Regions from separate parts of the Streptomyces sp. NPDC048416 genome, predicted to be linked through region 2. Evidence: predicted binding sites of a transcription regulator. Region 2 holds the regulator's gene; each other region holds the start of a gene.
What was found. Region 2 encodes HrcA, which represses chaperone genes, less so after heat shock. Its sites were predicted from a motif close to TTNGCACTCNGNNNNNCNGAGTGCNAA; they were not measured.

Region 1 (7,772 bases), on a different contig from region 2:
CTCCTCGGCCGGCTTCTCGACGACCAGGGTCTCGGTCGTGAGCAGCAGGGAGGCGATGGAGGCGGCGTTCTCCAGGGCGGAGCGGGTGACCTTGACCGGGTCGATGACGCCGGCCTTGACCAGGTCGCCGTACTCGCCGGTCGCGGCGTTGAAGCCGAAGCCCTTGTCGAGCTCGCTCACCTTGGAGGTGATGACGTAGCCCTCAAGGCCGGCGTTCTCGGCGATCCAGCGCAGCGGCTCGACGACGGCGCGGCGCACGACCGAGACACCGGTGGCCTCGTCGCCGGTCTTGTCGAGGTTGCCGTCCAGGACCTTGGCGGCGTGCACCAGGGCGGAGCCACCACCGGAGACGATGCCCTCCTCGACCGCGGCGCGGGTCGCGGAGATGGCGTCCTCCAGACGGTGCTTGCGCTCCTTGAGCTCGACCTCGGTGGCAGCGCCGACCTTGATCACGCAGACGCCGCCGGCCAGCTTCGCAAGGCGCTCCTGGAGCTTCTCACGGTCCCAGTCGGAGTCCGTGGACTCGATCTCGGCCTTGATCTGGTTGACGCGGCCCTCGACGTCGGCGCTGTTGCCGCCGCCGTCGACGATCGTGGTGTCGTCCTTGGTGATGGTGACGCGGCGCGCGGTGCCCAGCACCTCAAGACCGGCCTGGTCGAGCTTGAGGCCGACCTCTTCGGCGATGACGGTCGCACCGGTGAGGGTGGCGATGTCCTGGAGCATGGCCTTGCGGCGGTCGCCGAAGCCCGGGGCCTTGACGGCCACGGCGTTGAACGTGCCGCGGATCTTGTTGACGACCAGGGTGGAGAGCGCCTCGCCCTCGACGTCCTCGGCGATGATCAGGAGCGGCTTGGAGGCGCCGGCCTGGATGACCTTCTCCAGGAGCGGCAGCAGGTCCTGGATCGAGGAGATCTTGCCCTGGTTGATCAGGATGTACGGGTCGTCGAGGACGGCCTCCATACGCTCCTGGTCGGTGACCATGTAGTGCGAGAGGTAGCCCTTGTCGAAGGCCATGCCCTCGGTGAACTCAAGCTCCACACCGAAGGTGTTGGACTCCTCGACGGTGATGACACCGTCCTTGCCGACCTTGTCCATGGCCTCGGCGATGAGCTCGCCGATCTGCTTGTCCTGGGCGGACAGCGCGGCCACGGCGGCGATGTCGGTCTTGTCCTCGATGGGACGGGCGGTCGCGAGAAGTTCCTCGGACACGGCCTTGACCGCGGCGTCGATGCCCTTCTTCAGGGCGGCCGGGGAAGCACCGGCGGCGACGTTGCGCAGACCCTCGCGGACCAGCGCCTGGGCCAGCACGGTCGCGGTGGTGGTGCCGTCACCCGCGATGTCGTTGGTCTTGGTCGCCACCTCCTTGACGAGCTGGGCGCCCAGGTTCTCGTACGGGTCGTCCAGCTCGACCTCGCGGGCGATGGTGACACCGTCGTTGGTGATGGTGGGGGCGCCGAACTTCTTGTCGATGACGACGTTGCGGCCCTTGGGGCCGATCGTCACCTTCACCGTGTCGGCCAGCTTGTTGACGCCGCGCTCAAGGGCGCGACGGGCGTCCTCGTCGAACTTCAGGATCTTCGCCATGGGAGCGGTTCAGCCCTCTCGAAAACTCGGGTTCATGACACTGCGCCCCTCGCCGCCCGGCAATCAGCGGGGTGACCAGGGGCGCAGCTCTCAAAGCATTCGCTTCGGTGAAATTACTTCTCGATGATCGCGAGCACGTCGCGAGCCGAGAGGACGAGGTACTCGTCGCCGTTGTACTTCACCTCGGTGCCGCCGTACTTGCTGTACAGCACGATGTCGCCGACCTTCACGTCGAGCGGCAGGCGCTCGCCGTTCTCGAAGCGGCCCGGGCCCACGGCGAGGACGGCGCCCTCCTGGGGCTTCTCCTTCGCGGTGTCCGGAATGACCAGGCCGGAGGCGGTGGTCTGCTCGGCGTCGAGCGGCTGGACCACAATGCGGTCCTCGAGCGGCTTGATGGCAACCTTGGAGCTGGTGGTCGTCACGGTCCGGTCTCCCCCTTCGGAGATCTCACGGGGTTAACTGTCTGGGGTGGCGACCAGGTGGATCCGTCGTCGCGGGTGCCGGACCTGCCCGTCGCTACTGGCACTCTCCGGTGGGGAGTGCCAGAAGCGAGACTAGGACGGCGGTTAGCACTCGGTCAAGCGGAGTGCCAATCTCGCACCGTCGCGGCGGACGCGCGCCGGGGTTCCAGGCCACCCACCGCGCAGTTTTCGGCCAGGCCTGGCCCGGCGCACCCGGCCGCTCAGAGGTAGTCCTCGATGCGGCCCACCGTGAACCCCCGGGCCCTGATGTGTTCCAGGAGCCGCGCGGTCAGCCGGGTCGCGCTCGCGCCGGGATCCGGCAGCCGGACCCGCACGATGTCACCGGGACGCAGGGACCGGGCGCCCCTGGCATACCGCGGGCCGTCGGCCGTCATCGTGACGCGGGCCAGCACGACCGCGCGCACCCCGCACTCCCGCGCGGCGCGCAGGGTGCCCGCGTCGTACGCCCCGTACGGCGGCCGGAACAGTCTCGGGCGGCTTGCGAACCGGGCGGCGAGCCGGTCCTGCTGGCCGCAGATCTCCGCCCGCTGCCGCGCGTAGTCCAGGGTCCGCAGGTCGGGGTGGCTCAGGGTGTGGTTGTGGACTCCGGCGCCCAGGGCCCGCAGCTCGTCGACGCGGGCGCGGGCGGACGCGACCGCGGCGCCGGCCCCGGCACCCGTCCCCGTACCGCTGCCGCCGCCGCCGCCGCTGCCGCCGCCGCTACCGTCGCCGTCGCCGTCGCCGGTGAGGAACAGGGCGAGCGGCAGGTGGAGATCGCGGACCATGCGCGGGAAGGCGGGGTCATCGCCCGGCCCGTCGTCGAAGGTCAGGAAGACCACCTTCGCCCGCACCGCGACGCGGTCGACGACGAAGGGCATGTGCGCGCCGGCCCGGCGGGCCGGTGGCCGCGGGGCCGGCGGCAGTGGGGCGGCGAGTCCCCAGCGCCGTGCGGCGGCCATCCGCGCGTCGGACCCGGCGCGCGGCACGGTGTGCTGGGCGGCCCGGTGTCCGAGCCTTCTGAACGGGGCGACGGGCGCAGCCGGTTCCGAGCACCCGGCCAGCGGGCCGAGGAGCGCGCCGGCCGCGAGCAGCCCGGCCAGGGCGGCCCGCAACCGGCGCGCCCGCCTCACCTCGGCTCCCCGGGCCCGCTCACACGTAGTCCTCAAGACGGGCCACGGCGTACCCCTTGTCGGTGATCACCTTCATCACCTGGCGGACCATGTCGGGCATGGTCCCGTTCCAGTCCGCGCGCCCGCGGAAATGGGTCAGGATGATGTCACCGGGGTGCAGGTCCTGGTCCCACTCGCGCCACTCCATGTGGTCGGTGAAGGCCTCCTCCGCCCACAGCGGCGCGGCCGTGATCCCGCACGACTTGGCCGCCTTGAGGGTGTCCTCGTTGTAGTTCCCGTACGGCGGCCTGAGCAGCCGGGGCCGCTTGCCCGCCCACTGGCCGATCTTGTCCTGCTGGTCGCAGATCTCGTGCCGCTGCTCCTCGTAGGAGAGCGCCGGCATGTAGCGGTGGTTGATGGTGTGGTTGTTGAGCGTGACCCCGAGGCCCTGCATCTTCTTGAAGTACTCGTGGTTGTCCTTCACGAGGTAGTCGCTGAGGAACGCGCTGTAGGGGATGCGCAGTTCCTGCATCATCTTCAGGAAGGTGGGGTCCTTCTCGGCGCCGTCGTCGATCGTCAGAAAGACGATCTTGTCCTTGGTCGGGACGGTGGTGAAGACGGGCGGCAGCGAGTCGCCGCCGTCCGTCTCGAACCCCGGCCGGTTGGTGATCCTCGGCTTGACGGCGGGTGCGGGGGGCGCGAGCAGGGGCGCCTTGGCGAGCCCCCACTTCTTGACGGCGGCGAGCCGGGCGGTCTCGGCGCGCTTCAGCTGCTCGGAGTAGTTGGCCAGGGCTCCGGCGGGGCCCTGCTTGGCGGCCTGGGGCCCGGGTCGCCCCGAGCCGGCGTCCTCGGACGAGCAGCCCGAGGCGAGGAGGGCGGCGGCGAGTCCCAGTGCGGCACAGGCGGCGACCCTGGTGTGGGTTTTACCCTTTTGTCCTACTAGTTGCATGGCGCCGCATCCTGTCAGGCGGGAACCCCGCAACCCGCACGACACCGCCGTCCCGGGCCCACCGTCGCCCGCCTGGCCCACAGCCGGGTCGCTCCTGGACGACAATGGCGGGGTGAACGACCTCGACACCTTCTCCCTCCTGCTGGCCGAAGAGGGCCGCGCCCTGCTCGCTTCCCTGCGGGAGTACGACCCCTCCCAGGAACTCGCGGTCGCCACCCGGCTGCGCCGCGAGCACGGCCCGGAGCTCGTGTCGGCGGCGCTGGGGCAGGCGCGGCTGCGGCAGCGGGCGGTCGCGAAGTTCGGCGAGGCGGACGCGTACCGGATGTTCTTCACGCCGAACGGCGTCGAGCAGTCCACCCGCGCCTCGGTCGCGGCCCACCGCGCGCGGGCCTTCGCCGCGCGGGGCGTGCGCAGCGTCGCGGACCTGTGCTGCGGCATCGGCGGCGACGCGCTGGCCCTCGCGCGGGCCGGGATCTCGGTCCTCGCGGTCGACCGCGACCCGCTGACGGCCGCGGTGGCCCGCGCCAACGCGGCGGCGCTCGGCCTCGCGGAGCTGATCGAGGTGCGCTGCGCGGATGTGACGGACATCGACACGGGCCCGTACGACGCCGTCTTCGTGGACCCGGCACGGCGGGGCGGGCGGGGCCGCATCTTCGACCCCGAGGCGTACTCACCGCCCCTGTCGTGGGCGGTCTCGGCGGCCCTCGCGGCCCCCTTCGCCGCGCTGAAGATCGCGCCCGGCATCCCCCACGAGGCGATCCCGCCGCAGGCCGAGGCGGAGTGGATCTCGGACGGGGGCGATGTGAAGGAGGCGGTGCTGTGGTTCGGCGGCGGGACGACCCCGGGGGCGGTCCGCGCCACCCTGCTGCCCGCGTCCGCCGACCTGTGGACGGCCACCCCGCTCGCCGCGCCGCCGGTCGGGCCGGTCGGCCGCTACCTGTACGAGCCGGACGGCGCGGTCATCCGCGCGCACCTGGTCGCCGAGATCGTCTCGCGGTGCGGGGGCCGGCTGATCGACGAGACGATCGCGTACGTGACGAGTGACGCGCCGTACGCGTCCCCGTACACATCGGCGTACGAGATCACCGACCAACTGCCGTTCAACCTGAAGAAGTTGAAGGCGTTGCTGCGGGAGCGGGAGGTGGGTGTCCTGACGGTGAAGAAGCGGGGTTCGGCGGTGGAGCCGGAGGAGATCCGCCGCAGGGTGAAGCCGCGGGGGCCGAACTCGGCGACGGTCTTCCTGACCAGGGTGGCCGGCGCCCCCACCATGCTCCTGGGCCACCCAGCCTGACCACCTCGGCACCGGGTGCCCTACAGGGGCGCGAGGCTGCGCCCTTTTGCGCGGCTCCGCCACGGCCGACGAGACCACGCCGTACGGGGTGCCCTACAGGGCCGCGGGGCTGTGCCCTTTACGCGGCTCCGCCACGGCCGACGCGACCACCGGCACCGGGTGCCCTACAGGGGCGCGGGGAACTGCGCGGGTGCCCCAGCACGATCCGCACCCGAAAACGGCGGGGTTGCCGGGGCTCCGCCCCAGACCCCGTTCGCGCCTGAACGGCGCTCGTCCTCAATCGCCGGACAGGCTGAGGTGGCCTCAACCGGACACCCCACCAAGAAACAACCCCGCCAGGGGCGCGGGGAACTGCGCGACCAACCACGCACAATCCGCACCCGAAAGCCGGGCCTCCGGGGCTCCGCCCCAGACCCCGTTCGCGCCTAAAGGGCGCTCGTCCTCAAACGCCGGACAGGCTGAAGCGGCCTCAACCGAACACCCCGCCAAGAAACAGCCCCGCCAGGGCCGCGGGGAACTGCGCAAGGTGGGGTCAGTCCAGGTCGGTCAGGGGTTCCGCGTAGATCTGGGCGAGGGGCTGCGGCCCCACGTACTGCTGGCAGTTGCACTGCCCCGCCTCGAACCGCAGCGGCTTCTTGCTCTCGTCCCAGGCGACCGGAACCTCAACCCGCTCATGACACTTCCCACCCTTGGCATGCTTGGCCAAATGGTGCGTGCACCCGCACACCGGCTCCGGCGTCTTGTGCGCGGCCTCGACGGCGAGACGTTCCTGCCGGGCCGCCTCAAGCCGCTCCATCTTGCGCTCGTGCCGCGTCCGCAGAGCCGTCCGGCCGTTGTCGATCGCCCAGCCGAACCCGCCCATCCAGAAAACGATCAGAATCCACCAGTACCAGGCCATGACGACCGTCCTTCCCCCGGAATGTGCCGCCGCGCGGCGCCGCAACTTCCCCAGGATAGAGCCGGGTTCGGAGCGCGGCTTCAGCGCCGGGCCGCCAGCGCGAGCGAGCGCTGCACCCAGCGCCGGTACGCCGCCGCCTTCACCACGCCGACCAGACCGGTGAGCCAGCAGATCAGGCCGAGCCCCATGCCGTAGACGACGACGGCGTACGTGTCGTGCCCCGGGTCGGCGGTCGCGGGCAGCACCAGGCAGACGGTCAGGCCCGCCCCGCACAGCACGGCCGAGGGAACGAGCCAGGCGAGGCTCAGGCCGGGCCTGCCCAGATTGCGGTCGAGCACCGGATCCCGGTCCAACTCCGCCCACTGGCGCAGGAGTTCACGGATCCTGCGGTCGGTGCGCAGGCCGAACCCGACGGCCAGCCCGGCGGGGATCATCACGCCGAGGCCGAGGAGCAGGAGCAGCCCGCCCACGATCGCGGTGAGGACGTCCGTGAGGGAGGTGAGCGCCGCGCCGACCAGCGACCAGCCCAGCGCGAAGAGCGCCGCGTACAGCCAGAGCAGCCCGAGCCTGCCCGCTCCCAAGTACCCCTTGACCAGCGCTTCCAGGGCCTGGGCCCGGTCGGCCAGCAGCGCGTTGCGGTCGCGCCAGGTGCGTATCTCGGCCGGAGGCGGAGAGGGAGGAAGCGGCGAACTGGACGGCATGCGCCAGAGATTATCGGGGGCGCCCCCGGGACCGGCGCCCACCCTGGGTCATGTTCACTACAGTCGGCCGGATCCTTTCCCTCCGCGACACCCGCCCCCCTCCGCGACGCCCGTCCGCCGACCCAGCGGTCCGGCCGCCCGGCGGCCCAGCGGTCCGGCCGGGCCCCACGCGCCCGGCTCGTCAGGCGTCCCGCAGGGTCTGGAGGTCGAGCTTCTTCATGTCCATGACCGCCGCCATGACCCGGTCGGCCTTCTCCGCGCCCGAGCCGAGCAGTTCGGGCAGTTCGGCGGGCACGATCTGCCAGGAAAGCCCGTACTTGTCCTTCAGCCAGCCGCAGGGCCCCTCTTCGCCGCCCTCGGCGAGCCGTGTCCAGAACCGGTCGATCTCCTCCTGGTCCTCGCACCCCACCGCGAGCGAGACCGCCTCGGTGAAGGAGAACTGGGGTCCGCCGTTGAGCGCGGTGAACCGCTGGCCCGCGAGCAGGAAGTCGACCGTCATGACCGCGCCGGGCTCGCCCGGCGCCGACTCGGAATAGTGGGTGATCCCCAGGACGCGCGAGTCGCCGCCGAAGATGGAGACGTAGTGCTCGGCGGCTTCCTCCGCCTGGCTGTCGAACCAGAGGAAGGGGGTGATCTTCTGGGTGATCTTCGCGGTCATCGTGGGCCTCCTCGTCGTCGCCGGACCCGGTGCGGGCGGCATCACCCGGTAGACCGGCCCCGCGCCCGGAACTCATCGCGGTACGCGTACGCCGGGGAGCCGACAGCCGGGAAGCGCCCGC
Region 2 (7,772 bases):
CACGGTCGTGTCGGTCTCGCGCACGACGGTCGCCGGGACATCGCCCGAGACGATTTTGCAGAACAGGCAGTCCGCCTGCGGCTCACCGGCCACGGTCCGGTCCTCCTTGGTCGCGTTGATCAGGTAACCGCATGCTACTCAACGCGTTCGGGCGGGGGCGCGGAGCACGGTGTTCCGGCTCGCCTCCGGAGGGGTTTTTGGCCGGGGCGGGTGGTGACCGCCGTGCGGTGCGGGCTACTTGCCCTGGAAGGACTGCGTGACGGTCACGGTCGCCGTCACCGTGACCGTGGGGTTGCCGTTGCCGCCCGGGTGGGGTGTGGCGCGGCCGGTCGTCGGGGCGGGGGCGTCGCAGTTGCCCAGGACCGAGGAGCGCAAGACCGTCTTCCCGGCGACCGCGGCGGTCAGGCCGCCCTTCACACAGCGGCCCTCGACCTCCTGCGTGACTTTTCCCTTGACCGTGATCGGCCTGCCGTCCTTGGTCTCGCCGTGGCAGTCCACGTCGGCGACGTCCCTGGTGGCGCCGGCGGCCGAAGGTGTCGCGCCGGGGCCGCGGTTGAGGTCGGCGTTGCAGGACAGCCACTTGATGTCGACGTGCTGGTGCTCAAGTGCCGCGGTGGCGGCCCGGTCCGTGGTGATCGCGACGGCGGCGGAGTTGAGGCCGCCGACGGGATCGCAGGCGGTGGCGCCGGCGACCGCCAGCGCGGCCAGGATCGGCAGGGCGCGGTATGCCGTGCGGCGCGTGAGGTGATGCGACCTGGTGGCCCCCATGGTTGCCAGGGTGCCACTGCGTCGCCGGGTGCGGTAGGCCTCCCGGGGCCGTCCCGGCCACGTCGCGGAGCGCGCCCCGGCGTACGCTCCGGCCGGACGCCCCCGCGCGCCCCGCTCCGCCCGCGTGGGCCCGGGCCCCTGTAGGGCACACCCACCGTGTCGCCGGTCGCGCTCGCCCGGGCCGATCCTCTCGCCGCCTGGCTTGGCCGTGCCGGCCGGCACGGGCGCCGTCAACCTGCCAGGGGTTGCGGGGCTGGGGTCTCGGGGTCAGGACCAGCGGCCCGTTCGGGCCATCAGGACCGCCGCCGCCACCGTGCCCGCCGTCGACGTGCGCAGCACGCTGCTTCCCAGGCGGTGCGGCTTCGCGCCCGCCTCGGTGAACGCGGCCAGCTCTTCGGGGCCGACGCCGCCCTCGGGGCCCACCACCAGGACGATCTCGCCCCGCGGCGGCAGGTCCGCGGTGGCCAGGGCGGCCGAGGACACCTCGGGGTCCTCGTGCAGGACCACGGCCAGGTCCGCCTCGGCGAGCAGGGCCGCGACCTGCTTCGTGCTCAGCGCCTCCCGCACGTCGGGGAAGCGGACGCGGCGTGACTGCTTGCCCGATTCGCGGGCCGTACTGCGCCATTTGGCAAGGGACTTGGCGCCGCGCTCGCCCTTCCACTGGGTGATGCAGCGTGCGGCCTGCCACGGCACGATCGCGTCGACGCCGGTCTCGGTCATCGTCTCCACGGCGACCTCGCCCCGGTCGCCCTTGGGCAGCGCCTGCACCACGGTGATCCGTACGGCCGGTTCGTCCTCGGTGGCGCACGCGGTGATCCGTAGGGTCAGGCGGTCCTTGCCCTCGGCGGCCACGACCACGGCGTCCGCCCGGGTCCCGGCGCCGTCGGTCAGCGTCACTTCCTCGCCGGCGCGCAGCCGCTTGACGGAGACGGCGTGCCGGCCCTCCGCTCCGTCCAGGACGAACTCGCCGCCGGCCGGCACCGTGTCGACGACGAAGACCGGGGCGGTCATGACGCACTCCTCATGTTCTTCAGATGGTGCAGGGTCGCCGTCAACTCGGCGGCCGCGTCGTCGAGTTCGGACGCCAGGACCTCCACGAGGCTGGCGGCGGGGAGCTCGCGGGCCAGGCGGTGGCCCTGGCCCGCCCAGAGCGCCATGCCCTGGGGGTCGCCGGCCGCCGCCGCGGCCTTGCGTACACCTGCGGTGAGCTGGTGCACCTGGGGATAGGCGGCGGGGGCGTACGGGCCGTGCTCGCGCATGAAACGGTTCACCAGGCCCCGCGCGGGGCGCCCGGAGAAGGCCCGGGTCACCTCCGTACGGACGAAGAGGGGGTTGGTCAGCGCCTGCTTGTGCAGCACGTTGGCGCCCGACTCGGGGCACACCAGGAACGCGGTGCCCAGCTGTGCCGCGTCCGCGCCCGCCGCGAGGACCGCCGCGATCTGGGCGCCCCGCATCAGGCCGCCCGCGGCGAGGATCGGCAGTTGCACGGTCTCCCGTACGAGGGCGATCAGGGTGAGCAGCCCGATGCCCGAGCCGCCGGCCTGGGGGTCGTCGCGGTAGGTGCCCTGGTGGCCGCCGGCCTCGATGCCCTGCACGCACACCGCGTCCGCGCCGGCCCACTGCGCGGCCTGCGCCTCCTGGGGCGTCGTCACGGTGACGACCGTGTACGTGCCGACCTTCGCGAACGCGTCGAGGACCGTGCGGTCGGGGCAGCCGAAGGTGAACGAGACGACCGGCACCGGGTCCTCGCGCAGGATGGCCAGCTTGGCCTCGTAGTTGTCGTCGCCCCCGGTGTCGGTGTCGCCCAGCGGGGTCTCGTACCAGGTGGCCTCGCCCGCGAGCTGGTGGCGGTAGACCTCTAGGGCGGCGGGGTCGGTGTGGGGGTCCTGGGGCATGAACAGGTTGACGCCGAAGGGCTGGCCGGTCAGGCCGCGCACCTGCTTGATCTCCTGGTACATGCCGTCGGCGGTCTTGTACCCGGCGGCCAGGAATCCGAGCCCCCCGGCCTCGGAGACGGCCGCGGCCAGCGCCGGACCGGAGGCGCCGCCCGCCATGGGCGCCTGCACGATCGGATACCGGCAGAGATCGGTCAAAGCCATGTTCGCATCGTGCCACGGTGTTGCTCCCGCGCCGAATCGCCGCTTGCCACCCGGGTCGTGACCCTCGCCACCCCGCCCGGGGACTCCGCCCCCGAACGCCCGCTCCGTAAACGCCGCAGGGGCCGGCCCGTGGCTCGATCCGGGTCCGGCCCCCGAGGAAGAAGGGGGCTACGGGGTCGTCCCCGTAGCCCCCTTCAGCGGCTCAGCGCCCGTTGAACGCGTCCTTCAGGCGGGAGAACAGACCCTGCTGGCCGGGCTGGAACTGGCCCGTCGGGCGCTCCTCGCCGCGCAGCTTGGCCAGCTGGCGAAGGAGGTCCTCCTGCGCCGGGTCCAGCTTGCTCGGGGTCAGGACCTCGACGTGCACGATGAGGTCGCCGCGCCCGCCGCCGCGCAGATGCGTGATGCCGCGCCCGTGCAGCGGGATGGACTGGCCGGACTGGCTGCCCGGGCGGATGTCCACCTCCTCCATGCCGTCGAGCGTCTGGAGCGGCACCTTGGTGCCGAGCGCCGCCGCCGTCATGGGGATGGTGACCGTGCAGTGCAGGTCGTCGCCGCGGCGCTGGAACACGTCGTGCGCCAGCTCGTGGATCTCCACGTACAGGTCGCCCGCGGGGCCGCCGCCGGGGCCGACCTCGCCCTCGCCCGCGAGCTGGATCCGGGTGCCGTTGTCGACACCGGCGGGGATCTTCACGGTGAGGGTGCGCCGCGAGCGGATGCGGCCGTCGCCCGCGCACTCCGGGCACGGAGTGGGGACGACGGTGCCGAAGCCCTGGCACTGCGGGCAGGGCCGCGAGGTCATGACCTGGCCCAGGAAGGACCGGGTGACCTGGGACACCTCGCCGCGACCGCGGCACATGTCACAGGTCTGCGCGGAGGTGCCGGGGGCCGCGCCCTCGCCCGAACAGGTCGTGCACACCACCGCGGTGTCGACCTGGATCTCCTTGGTGGTGCCGAAGGCCGCCTCGTTGAGGTCGATCTCCAGGCGGATCATGGCGTCCTGGCCGCGGCGGGTGCGCGAGCGCGGGCCGCGCTGCGATGCCGTGCCGAAGAAGGCGTCCATGATGTCCGAGAAGTTGCCGAAGCCGCCCGCGCCGAAGCCGCCGGCCCCGCCGCCGCCCGACGACGACAGCGGGTCCCCGCCGAGGTCGAAGACCTGCTTCTTCTGCGGGTCGGAGAGGACCTCGTAAGCGGCGTTGATCTCCTTGAACCGCTCCTGGGTCTTCGGATCGGGGTTCACGTCGGGGTGGAGTTCCCGCGCGAGCCTCCGGAAGGCCTTCTTGATCTCGTCCTGTGATGCGTCGCGGCGCACGCCGAGTACGGCGTAGTAGTCCGTGGCCACTTACGACTCCGCCAGGATCTGTCCGACGTAACGTGCCACTGCGCGTACCGCTCCCATCGTTCCGGGGTAATCCATGCGGGTCGGTCCGACCACGCCGAGTTTGGCGACCGCCTCGCCGCCGGAACCGTAGCCGACCGAGACGACGGACGTGGAGTTCAGGCCCTCATGGGCGTTGTTCTCGTGCCCGATACGTACGGTCATGCCCGATTCCTTGGCCTCGCCGAGCAGCTTGAGGAGCACGACCTGCTCCTCAAGTGCCTCCAGCACCGGCCTGATGGTCAGCGGGAAGTCGTGTCCGAAGCGGGTCAGATTGGCGGTGCCGCCGATCATCAACCGCTCCTCGGTCTCTTCGACCAGGGTTTCGAGGAGGGTGGCGAGGACCGTCGAAACGGTGCCCCTGTCCTCCGGTTCAAAGGACTCCGGCAGATCCTGCACCAGTTGCGGCACGTCCGCGAAGCGGCGTCCCACCACCCGCGCGTTGAGCCGGGCCCGCAGGTCCGCGAGCGAGGCCTCGCCGAACGGCGCCGGGCAGTCCACCATGCGCTGCTCGACCCGGCCGGTGTCCGTGATCAGCACCAGCATCAGCCGGGCCGCGGCAAGTGAGAGGAGTTCCACATGCCGCACCGTCGACCGGGTCAGCGACGGGTACTGGACGACCGCGACCTGCCGGGTCAGCTGCGCGAGCAGCCGCACCGTACGGGCCACGACATCGTCCAGGTCGACCGCGCTGTCCAGGAAGTTCTGGATCGCGCGGCGCTCCGGCGACGACAGGGGCTTGACGCCCGCGAGCCGGTCGACGAAGAGCCGGTAGCCCTTGTCGGTCGGGATGCGGCCGGCGCTGGTGTGGGGCTGGGCGATGAAGCCCTCCTCCTCCAGGACCGCCATGTCGTTGCGCACGGTCGCCGGTGAGACGCCCAGCGCGTGCCGCTCGGTCAGGGCCTTCGACCCGACCGGCTCCTCGGTGCCGACATAGTCCTGGACGATGGCGCGCAGCACTTCAAGCCTGCGTTCACTGAGCATCGCGCACACCTCCCGTTGCCGTCCGTTTTGGCACTCACTGTGTTCGAGTGCCAGCAATCCCCGGCCAGTGTACGGCCGACGGGTACGCCCCTAGCAAGGCGGCCGACCACGCTACCTCGCGGCGTCGCCCGTCGATTGCGGATAGCGTCGCGTCATGGACATCCGTCGGGACGACATCCGTTGGGACGACTTCGGCTGGGAGCGGCTGGGTGACGGAGTGGGGCGCAGACGCCTTCCGGGCTGGGACGCCACGGTCGCGCTGGTCGCCGGCGCGAGTTCGCTCCTGCTGTTCGACACGGGGGCGACGCTGCGCGAGGGCGCCGAACTGCGGGCCCAGGCGGAAGCGCTCTTCGGCCGCCGTGTGACCCACATCGCGCTCAGCCACCCCCATTTCGACCACGTGCTCGGCACGGCCGCCTTCTCCGGGGCCGAGGTGTACGGAGCCGTCGGCATCGAGCGGGTCATGACCGCCGAGGAGATGCGCTCCGACGCCGTGGCGCAGGGCGTGCCCGAGCGGGACGCCGCCGGGGCCGCCGATGTGCTGGTGCTGCCCCACCACGCGGTGTCCGGCGAGTGGACCCTGGATCTGGGCGGCCGCCAGGTGCTGCTGGCCAACGTGGGGCCCGGGCACAGCGGCCACGACCTCGTCGTCCTGGTGCCCGCGGGCAAGGGGTCACCGGAGATCGTCCTGTGCGGTGACCTGGTGGAGGAGTCGGGCGAGCCCCAGGCGGGACCCGACGCGGTCGGCGCGCGCTGGCCGGCCGCGCTCGACCGGCTGCTCTCGCTCGGCGGCGACGAGGCGGTGTACGTGCCGGGGCACGGGGCGGTGGTGGACGCGGCGTTCGTCCGCGCCCAGCGTGACCAACTCGCCCTCCGATTCGGCGTGTCGTAGCGAGGACCGCCCGTATCGTCGCTCCCATGCGCAGCCACAGCCCCCGTCCGGCCCCGCCCTGACGGCATCCCCCGGGGGCCGACCCCCGGACCCCCGGCCGCAACCCCGCCCTGCCCAACCGCCCCGAATGATGAGGCCATGCGCAGCTACAGCCCCGATCTGACCCCGCCCTGACTGCATCCCCCGGGGGCCAACCCCCGGACCCCCGGCCGCAACCCCGCCCTGCCCAACCGCCCCGAATGATGAGGCCATGCGCAGCTACAGCCCCGATCTGACCCCGCCGTGGAAGAAGAAGCAGGCTCCGGTTCCTGAGGTTCCCGCCGAGGCCGACCTCGTCGTCGAGGAGGTCGCCACCGGGTTCTGCGGAGCCGTGATCCGCTGCGAGAAGACGGTGCAGGGGCCGACGGTCACGCTGGAGGACCGCTTCGGCAAGCACCGGGTGTTCCCGATGGAGCCGCGCGGTTTCCTCCTCGAAGGCCGGGTCGTCACCCTCGTACGGCCCTCGGCCTCCGCGCCCGCGCCGGTACGCCCCGTACGCACCGCGTCCGGTTCGGTGGCCGTGCCCGGGGCGCGCGCCCGGGTCGCGCGGGCGGGCCGCATCTACGTCGAGGGCCGGCACGACGCGGAGCTCGTCGAGCGGGTGTGGGGCGACGATCTGCGCATCGAGGGCGTCGTCGTGGAGTACCTGGAGGGCATCGACGACCTCCCTGCGATCGTGGCCGAGTTCGCCCCGGGGCCGGACGCGCGGCTGGGTGTCCTGGTCGACCACCTGGTGCCGGGCTCCAAGGAGTCCCGCATCGCGTCGTCCGTGACCCACCCGGACGTACTGGTCGTCGGGCACCCGTACATCGACGTGTGGGAGGCCGTGAAACCGTCCTCCGTCGGGATCGAGGCGTGGCCGGTGGTGCCGCGGGGGCAGGACTGGAAGACGGGGGTGTGCCGGGCGCTCGGGTGGCCCGAGAACACGGGGGCGGCGTGGCAGCGGATCCTGTCGGGGGTGCGGTCGTATCGCGACCTGGATCCGTCCCTGCTCGGCTCCGTGGAGCACCTGATCGACTTCGTCACGGCGCCTGTGCCGGCCGGCCCCGAGTAGTTCAGGGGCGCGGGGCCGTCGACCCCGGGTGCCCTACTGGGGGGGGCGGGGGGTGTCGACGCCGGGTGCCCAACTGGCGGCGCGGGGGGGGTGTCGATCCCGGGTGCCCTACTGGCGGCGCGGGGGGGTGTCGATCCCGGGTGCCCTACTGGCGGCGCGGGGCCGTCAGCACCGGATGCCGTACTGGCGGCGCGGGGGCCGTCGACCCCGGGTGCCCTACTGGGGGTGCGGGGGGAGGTGTCGACGCCGGGTGCCCTACTAGGGGCGCGGGGAACTGCGCGGGTGCCCCAGCACGGTCCGCACCCGAAATGCGGCGGGGTTGCTGGGGCTTCGCCCCAGGCCCCGGGGGATGCCCCACCCCGCCCCTTCCCGAAACCCTCCGGGGGTGGAAAGAGGGGCTGAGGTCCAGGCTTCTGGGGCTCTGCCCCAGACCCCGTTCGCGCCTAAAGGGCGCTCGTCCTCAAACGCCGGACGGGCTGAAGATGCCCATGCCGCCCGGCATCGAGTGGTTGAGGGCCGCGGGGAACCGCGCAAGAAGCGACCACGACCCGCGCCCGAAAG
Region 3 (7,772 bases), on a different contig from region 2:
GCCGAGCGCGCCCACCGCGAGCGCGGTGAGGGTCACGGCCGCGAACGTGCGGATCCGCAGCTGGGTGGTGCTCATGAGTGAAGTGCCCCCGAAATCAATCCCGTTGGGCGACCCCCGTGCTCGCCCCCTCCGGTCACCAACGTAACCCTGTGCGAAGACCGCGCACCATGGTGCCAGCACCCGGGCCGACGTTCGGTTTCCCGAACCCCACGGGAGGGGGCGGACGGGAAACGCCTGAGGGCGGCACCCCCTTTGGTGGGGGTGCCGCCCTCGGCGTACAGCTACCTACATGGAGCTACCGATCCGTTCGGGATCAGAAGTCCATGTCACCGCCCGGCATGCCGCCCGGAGCGCCGGCCGCAGAGGCCTTCTCCGGCTTGTCGGCGATGACGGCCTCGGTGGTGAGGAAGAGCGCCGCGATGGAGGCGGCGTTCTGGAGCGCGGAGCGCGTGACCTTCGCCGGGTCGATGATGCCCTCGGCGATCATGTCGACGTACTCACCGGTCGCGGCGTTCAGGCCGTGGCCGACGGGCAGGTTGCGCACCTTCTCGACGATGACGCCACCCTCAAGACCACCGTTGACGGCGATCTGCTTGAGCGGAGCCTCCAGGGCGAGCTTCACGGCCTTGGCGCCGGTCGCCTCGTCACCCTCGAGCTCGAGCTTCTCGAACACCGCGGAGGCCTGGAGCAGGGCCACGCCACCACCGGCGACGATGCCCTCCTCGACGGCCGCCTTCGCGTTGCGAACGGCGTCCTCGATGCGGTGCTTGCGCTCCTTGAGCTCGACCTCGGTCGCGGCACCGGCCTTGATGACCGCAACACCGCCGGCGAGCTTCGCCAGGCGCTCCTGCAGCTTCTCGCGGTCGTAGTCGCTGTCCGAGTTCTCGATCTCGGCGCGGATCTGGTTGACGCGACCCTGGACCTGGTCGCTGTCGCCCGAACCGTCGACGATCGTCGTCTCGTCCTTGGTGATGACGACCTTGCGGGCGCGGCCGAGCAGGTCGAGACCGGCGTTCTCCAGCTTGAGGCCGACCTCCTCGGAGATGACCGTGCCGCCCGTGAGGATGGCGATGTCACCGAGCATGGCCTTGCGGCGGTCGCCGAAGCCCGGAGCCTTGACGGCGACGGACTTGAAGGTGCCACGGATCTTGTTGACGACCAGGGTCGACAGGGCCTCGCCCTCGACGTCCTCGGCGATGATCAGCAGGGGCTTGCCCGACTGCATGACCTTCTCAAGGAGCGGGAGCAGGTCCTTGACGGAGCTGATCTTCGAGTTGACGATCAGGATGTACGGGTCGTCGAGCGACGCCTCCATACGCTCCATGTCGGTGGCGAAGTACGCCGAGATGTAGCCCTTGTCGAAGCGCATGCCCTCGGTGAGCTCAAGCTCAAGCCCGAAGGTCTGCGACTCCTCGACGGTGATGACGCCTTCCTTGCCGACCTTGTCCATCGCCTCGGCGATGAGCTCGCCGATCTGGGTGTCGGCGGCGGAGATGGAGGCCGTCGAAGCGATCTGCTCCTTGGTCTCCACGTCCTTGGCCTGCTCCAGGAGGGCGGCGGAGACGGCCTCGACGGCCTTCTCGATGCCACGCTTCAGGGCCATCGGGTTGGCGCCGGCGGCGACGTTGCGCAGACCCTCGCGCACCAGGGCCTGGGCGAGGACGGTCGCGGTGGTCGTTCCGTCACCGGCGACGTCGTCCGTCTTCTTGGCGACTTCCTTGACCAGCTCGGCGCCGATCTTCTCGTACGGGTCCTCGAGCTCGATCTCCTTGGCGATGGAAACACCATCGTTGGTGATCGTGGGGGCGCCCCACTTCTTCTCGAGGACGACGTTGCGGCCCTTGGGGCCGAGGGTGACCTTGACGGCGTCGGCGAGCTGGTTCATCCCGCGCTCGAGACCGCGCCGTGCCTCCTCGTCGAACGCGATGATCTTGGCCATGTGAAGTGGTCCTCCCGGACAGGGGTGGCGTTCTTCGTGGACCGTGCCGGTGCCCGCGACGGACGGCCTGCAGCCCTTGTGGTTCCTTGCCCCACGCGGTCTGCGGACCTCACTGACTCGATCCAAGTTCTGTCACTCTCACTCGGAGAGTGCTAAGCCCAATGATTAGCACTCGGCCCCTGCGAGTGCAAGCGAGTCTCTTGAACCGGGCCCCTCCACTTACCGGTGTCGCGCGGTCCCTCGGGGTGGGCGTGGGCTCCGCCCCCGCGCCCCCGCGCCCGGCTCCCGTCGGCATCTGCGGACCGTGCTCGCTTTTCGCGCCGTTCCCCGCGCCCCTGGGTCCGTTTCCGGCTGCCGACCGTGCGTGGCTGGTCGCGCAGTTCCCCGCGCCCCCAAAAAACCTTGCGCCGTTCCCCGCGCCCCTGGGTCCGCTTCCGGCTGCCGACCGTGCGTGGCCGGTCGCGCAGTTCCCCGCGCCCCCAAAAGCCTTGCGCCGTTCCCCGCGCCCCTGGGTCCGTTTCCGGCTGCCGACCTGGGGCGAGCGGGGTCTAGGGCGGGGGACGCGTGAAGGGGGCCACCCTTTAGGGCAGCCCCCTTCATGCGTGAGTGCGTCGGTGGCCGATCGCGCCGAGATCAGACGGCGAGCTTGACCATGTCCGCCTGTGGACCCTTCTGGCCCTGCGAGATCTCAAACTCGACTCGCTGACCTTCTTCAAGGGTGCGGTAACCGTCCATCTGGATCGCGCTGTAGTGGACGAAAACATCCGCACCACCGTCGACCGCGATGAAGCCGTACCCCTTCTCCGCGTTGAACCACTTGACGGTGCCCTGAGCCATGCCTAACTCCCCTATTACTGGCCCTTGCACGGGACCACACTTCGCGGACCCGGGTCAGACCTGCACCCTCCGACAGGAGAGGGTGTGCGCCGGAACGCGTCGACCGCGGCTGAATGTATCTGCCCAACTGCCCTCTGCAACAGGTCAATCGGACGAGAATTCCGGGCGCACTCGTGGAACGGAATGCCATCAATTCAACATTCCGGGGCAAGTCGGGCCGGGCAAAGCGCACTTAAGGCGCAAAGGGCTCACAGACTTTGACCCCATGTTGTCGCGTTCTCATATGCGCTTGGCACTCGAAGCGAAGGGGCTTTCCCCAACTGTACCCCGCTCAACCATGTTGAATTGCCCCCTCCGCTTCTTATGTGGAGGGGGCAATTCCGAATTGGCGGAGGCGCTGATTCAGCCGCCGGCGACCGCCGGGATGATCGACACGCCCGCGCCCTCGGGCGTCGCCGTCTCCAGACCCTGCTCGAAGCGGACGTCGTCGTCGTTGACGTACACGTTGACGAAGCGGCGCAGCTTGCCCTGGTCGTCCAGGACGCGTGCGGCGATCCCCGTGTGGTTCTTCTCCAGGTCGGCGATGACCTCGGCGAGGGTCGCGCCGTCGGCCGTGACCTCGGCCTTGCCGCCGGTGTAGGTGCGGAGGATCGTGGGGATGCGGACGTTCACGCTCATGGTTCGGTACTCCTAGTCGATCGTTCAGCAGTGGTCCGGGCGGCGCGCCAGGCGTCGGGGCTCCGGCGCGTCGTCGGCAAGACGGGTCAGCGGCCGGTCGGCGGGCGGTCGGTGGCCGGTCGGCGGTCACCCGCATCGTCACCGACAGCGGCCCGGCAGGCCGGTACCCGCGCCGTCAAGCGGCACGGGCGCAGCGAGCCGGACCCGCGCCGAGCCGGACCCGGGCCGCCCGGCCGCCAGTCGGCAGAGGCTCAGCGGGCCAGGCCCGCCTCAGCCTCGCCGTCGTCCGGCAAGGACTCAGTGGGCCAGGCCCGCGTCGCGGAAGGCGTCCAGGCTCGGGCGGATGGTTGCCGTCGCCTGGGACGTGGCGGCCACCGCGTCCAGGGTTTTCAGTCCGTCACCGGTGTTGAGCACGACCGTGGTGAGCGACGGGTCGAGGAGGCCGGCCTCGATGAGCTTGCGGGTGACGCCGACGGTCACGCCGCCCGCGGTCTCCGCAAAGATGCCCTCGGTGCGGGCGAGCAGCTTGATGGCGTCGACGATCTGCTCGTCGTTGACGTCCTCCACCGCACCGCCGGTTCGGCGCGCGATGTCCAGGACGTACGGGCCGTCCGCCGGGTTGCCGATGGCGAGCGACTTGGCGATGGTGTCCGGCTTCTGCGGGCGTACGACGTCGTGCCCGGCCTTGAAGGCCGTCGACACCGGGGAGCAGCCCTCGGCCTGGGCGCCGAAGATCTTGTACGGCTTGTCCTCGACCAGGCCGAGCTTGATGAGCTCCTGAAGGCCCTTGTCGATCTTGGTGAGTTGCGAGCCCGAGGCGATCGGGATGACCAGCTGGTCGGGCAGCTGCCAGCCGAGCTGCTCGCAGATCTCGTACGCCAGCGTCTTGGAACCCTCGCCGTAGTACGGACGCAGGTTGACGTTGACGAAGCCCCAGCCCTCGCCCAGCGGGTCGCCGATGAGCTCGGAGCAGAAGCGGTTCACGTCGTCGTAGTTGCCCTCGATGCCGACGAGCTCGCCGCCGTACACCGCGGCCATGACGACCTTGCCCTGCTCCAGGTCGTGCGGGATGAACACACAGGAGCGGAAGCCGGCCCGCGCGGCGGCGGCGCCGACCGCGCCGGCGAGGTTTCCGGTGGAGGAGCAGGAGAGCGTGGTGAAGCCGAAGGCGCGGGCGGCCTCAAGGGCCTGGGCGACGACGCGGTCCTTGAAGGAGTGCGTCGGGTTGCCGGAATCGTCCTTGACGAACAGCTTGCCGGGCTCGACGCCCAGTTCGCGCGCCAGGTTCTCGGCCTTGACGAGCTTGGTGAAGCCGGGGTTCAGGTTCGGCTTGTCGGCCACGTCGGCGGGGACGGGCAGCAGCGGCGCGTAACGCCAGATGTTCTCGGGACCGGCCTCGATCTGCTTGCGCAGCGCCTCGGGGTCGCCGAGCGGCAGGTCATAAGCCACTTCGAGCGGTCCGAAACACAGTTCACAGGCGAAGATCGGGCCAAGTTCGAAACGCTGGCCGCACTCGCGGCAGGAAAGCGCGGACGCCGGACCGAGATCGACCGGGGTGCCGGAAGCAGTACCGGAAGAGGTCGTGGAAGGGGTGCCGGAAGTGGTCTCGGCGGTGGTGCGGCTTTCGGCAGTCTGTGCAGACATGGAGGGAGGCCCTTTCTCCTCATCTTCCTCAGGGCGAACTTCGCCATGAGACGGATTTGGCACCTTCCCTAGCCGGTGGCCTCGTGTCTTGATCGACGTGCGTACGTGATCGACGAGAACCGACTGGAGGGTTGCCGGGGCTTCAACGGGCCGTTTCCCTCTGCCCCTCTGGATGAGCGGTATTCGATTGTCGGCGTGGGGACCCCCGGCATGCGACGGTCCCTCGCGTTGTTCAAGACTGTAACCGAAGCCCTGGACGCTTGAGATAGTCGTCCGAACCGCGAGATGGATCACACAAGGAGGCCGACGACCGTGCTGGAAGAGGTGGAACGCTGGCTGAGCAGGCGTTCCTGGTCCGCGGCCGAGCGGCCGCTGGAGCGGATGCTGGCCGCGAAACACCGTACGGGAACGACCGTCAGCGTGGTGCTGCCCGCGCTCGACGAGGAGGCCACGGTCGGCGAGATCGTGGCCACGGTCCGGCGGGAGCTGATGACCGCTTCCGTGCCGCTCGTCGACGAACTGGTGGTCGTCGACTCCGGCTCCACCGACCGTACGGCCGAGGTCGCGGCCGCCGCCGGGGCCCGGGTCGTGCACCGCGACGCGATCCTGCCTGCGCTGCCCGCGCTGCCCGGCAAGGGCGAGGTGCTGTGGCGCTCGCTCCTTGTGACCAGCGGCGACGTGGTGTGTTTTGTCGACGCCGACCTCAAGGACTTCGACGCGACGTTCGTCTCCGGCATCGTGGGGCCGCTCCTGACCGACCCGGACGTGGACTTCGTCAAGGCGATGTACGACCGTCCGCTCGGCACGGCCGCGGGCCAGGGCGGCCGGGTCACCGAGCTGGTGGCGCGCCCGCTGCTCAACCTCCACTGGCCCCAACTGGCCGGAATCGTCCAGCCGTTGGGCGGGGAGTACGCCGCCAGGCGCGCCCTGCTCGAACGGCTTCCCTTCCCCGTCGGATACGGGGTCGAGCTCGCGCTCCTCGTCGACGCGCTGCACACGGTGGGGCTCGACGCGCTGGCCCAGGTCGACGTGGGCGTACGCAAGCACCGCCACCAGGACGGCCAGGCGCTCGGCCGGATGGCCGCCGCGATCTACCGCACCGCCCAGCTGCGGCTGTCCCGCGGCCACCTCGTACGCCCCGAGCTGACCCAGTTCGAACGCGGCGAGCACGGCTTCGTGCCGCGCACGTACGCGGTGGACACCGAGGAGCGGCCCCCGATGCGGGAGATCGAGGAGTACCAGGTGCACCGGGCGGCGTAACCGGTCCAGAGGGGTGGCTCGATCCCGTCCATGGGGTCGGGCGTACGGGTGTTTGAGGTATTGCGGGGCGGGCTAGGTTCCGCATCATGGTCACCGCGCACACATCCCCCCGGGCTCAGGTCCTCGTCGCGTCCAACCGCGGCCCCGTCTCGTACGTCCTCAACGAGGACGGCTCGCTCGAATCCAGGCGGGGCGGCGGCGGCCTCGTCTCCGGGCTCAGCGCGATCGGCTCCGACGTGGACTCGGTGTGGGTGTGCGCGGCGCTCGGCGAGGGCGACCGCGAGGCGGTGCGGCGGGGCGTGGGCGAGCAGGGCGTCCGGATGCTGGACATCGAGGCGGACGTATTCGCCGACGCGTACAACGGCATCGCGAACTCGGTGCTGTGGTTCGTCCAGCACATGCTGTACCAGACGCCGCTCGAACCGGTCTTCGACGCGGAGTTCCGGCGGCAGTGGGCGTCCTACGAGGCGTACAACCGGGCCTTCGCCGAGGCGCTGGCGGCGGAGGCGGCGGACGGGGCGCGCGTCCTGGTGCAGGACTACCACCTGGCGCTGGTCCCCGGCATGCTCCGTGAGCTCCGCCCCGACCTGCGCATCGGGCACTTCTCGCACACGCCGTGGGCGCCTGCGGACTACTTCCGGATGCTCCCGGACGACATCGCGCGCCAGTTGCTGCGCGGGATGCTCGGGGCGGACCGGCTCGGGTTCCTCACCTGGCGGTGGGCATCGGCGTTCGCGGACGCGGTGGTGCTCATACTGGAGGGCGAGGCGGACCTGATCACCCCGCACGGCGACGGCCGGCGCCGTTTCCGGCACGGGACGAGCGGCGGGCCCACCCGGACGACGGACATCGCGGTGCACCCGCTGGGCGCGGACGGCGACTTCCTGCGGGAGCGCGCGCACCAGGGCGACGTCGAGGAGCGGATGGTCGCGCTGCGCGAGCAGATCGGGGCGGGCCGCAAGGCGATCGTGCGGGTCGACCGCACCGAGCTGTCCAAGAACATCGTGCGCGGCCTGCACGCCTACCGGCACCTGCTGGACACGCGCCCCGAGTGGCGCGAGCGGGTCGTGCACGTCGCCTTCGCCTACCCCTCGCGGCAGGACCTGGCGGTGTACCGGGACTACACGGCTCAGGTCGCCCGGGTCGCCGAGGACATCAACGCGGCGTACGGGACGGAGAGTTGGACTCCGGTCGTGCTGCACGTCCAGGACGACTTCGCCCGCTCCCTCGCGGCGTACCGGCTCGCGGACGTCGCCCTGGTCAACCCCGTACGGGACGGCATGAACCTCGTCGCCAAGGAGGTGCCGGTGGTGTCGGACGCGGGGTGCGTGCTGGTGCTGTCGCGCGAGGCGGGGGCGTACGAGGAGCTGGGCGGGGACGCGCTGGTCGTGAACCCGTACGACGTCACGGGTAC

Region 1: the regulator HrcA is predicted to act here: its motif matches at 2,151-2,177, upstream of groES (co-chaperone GroES).
Region 3: the regulator HrcA is predicted to act here: its motif matches at 2,069-2,095, upstream of groL (chaperonin GroEL).

Annotation. Positions count from the first base shown of each region.
Region 1 covers NZ_JBICXU010000030.1:20,670-28,441, reverse strand. The annotation lists gene groL (chaperonin GroEL) at 1-1,584, opposite strand, end outside; gene groES (co-chaperone GroES) at 1,698-2,006, opposite strand; gene ACGFW5_RS28680 (polysaccharide deacetylase family protein) at 2,267-3,175, opposite strand; gene ACGFW5_RS28675 (polysaccharide deacetylase family protein) at 3,195-4,103, opposite strand; gene ACGFW5_RS28670 (methyltransferase domain-containing protein) at 4,102-5,394, shown strand; gene ACGFW5_RS28665 (hypothetical protein) at 5,927-6,292, opposite strand; gene ACGFW5_RS28660 (hypothetical protein) at 6,373-6,993, opposite strand; gene ACGFW5_RS28655 (VOC family protein) at 7,175-7,651, opposite strand.
Region 2 covers NZ_JBICXU010000001.1:42,184-49,955, forward strand. The annotation lists gene ACGFW5_RS00190 (histidine triad nucleotide-binding protein) at 1-93, opposite strand, end outside; gene ACGFW5_RS00195 (hypothetical protein) at 235-768, opposite strand; gene ACGFW5_RS00200 (16S rRNA (uracil(1498)-N(3))-methyltransferase) at 1,036-1,779, opposite strand; gene ACGFW5_RS00205 (nitronate monooxygenase) at 1,776-2,867, opposite strand; gene dnaJ (molecular chaperone DnaJ) at 3,070-4,206, opposite strand; gene hrcA (heat-inducible transcriptional repressor HrcA) at 4,207-5,226, opposite strand; gene ACGFW5_RS00220 (MBL fold metallo-hydrolase) at 5,381-6,118, shown strand; gene ACGFW5_RS00225 (DUF3097 domain-containing protein) at 6,369-7,211, shown strand.
Region 3 covers NZ_JBICXU010000021.1:76,013-83,784, reverse strand. The annotation lists gene ACGFW5_RS24215 (DUF4097 domain-containing protein) at 1-75, opposite strand, end outside; gene groL (chaperonin GroEL) at 314-1,939, opposite strand; gene ACGFW5_RS24205 (cold-shock protein) at 2,573-2,776, opposite strand; gene ACGFW5_RS24200 (MoaD/ThiS family protein) at 3,179-3,454, opposite strand; gene thrC (threonine synthase) at 3,752-5,098, opposite strand; SAM riboswitch class I at 5,115-5,277, opposite strand; gene ACGFW5_RS24190 (glucosyl-3-phosphoglycerate synthase) at 5,411-6,358, shown strand; gene ACGFW5_RS24185 (trehalose-6-phosphate synthase) at 6,445-7,772, shown strand, end outside.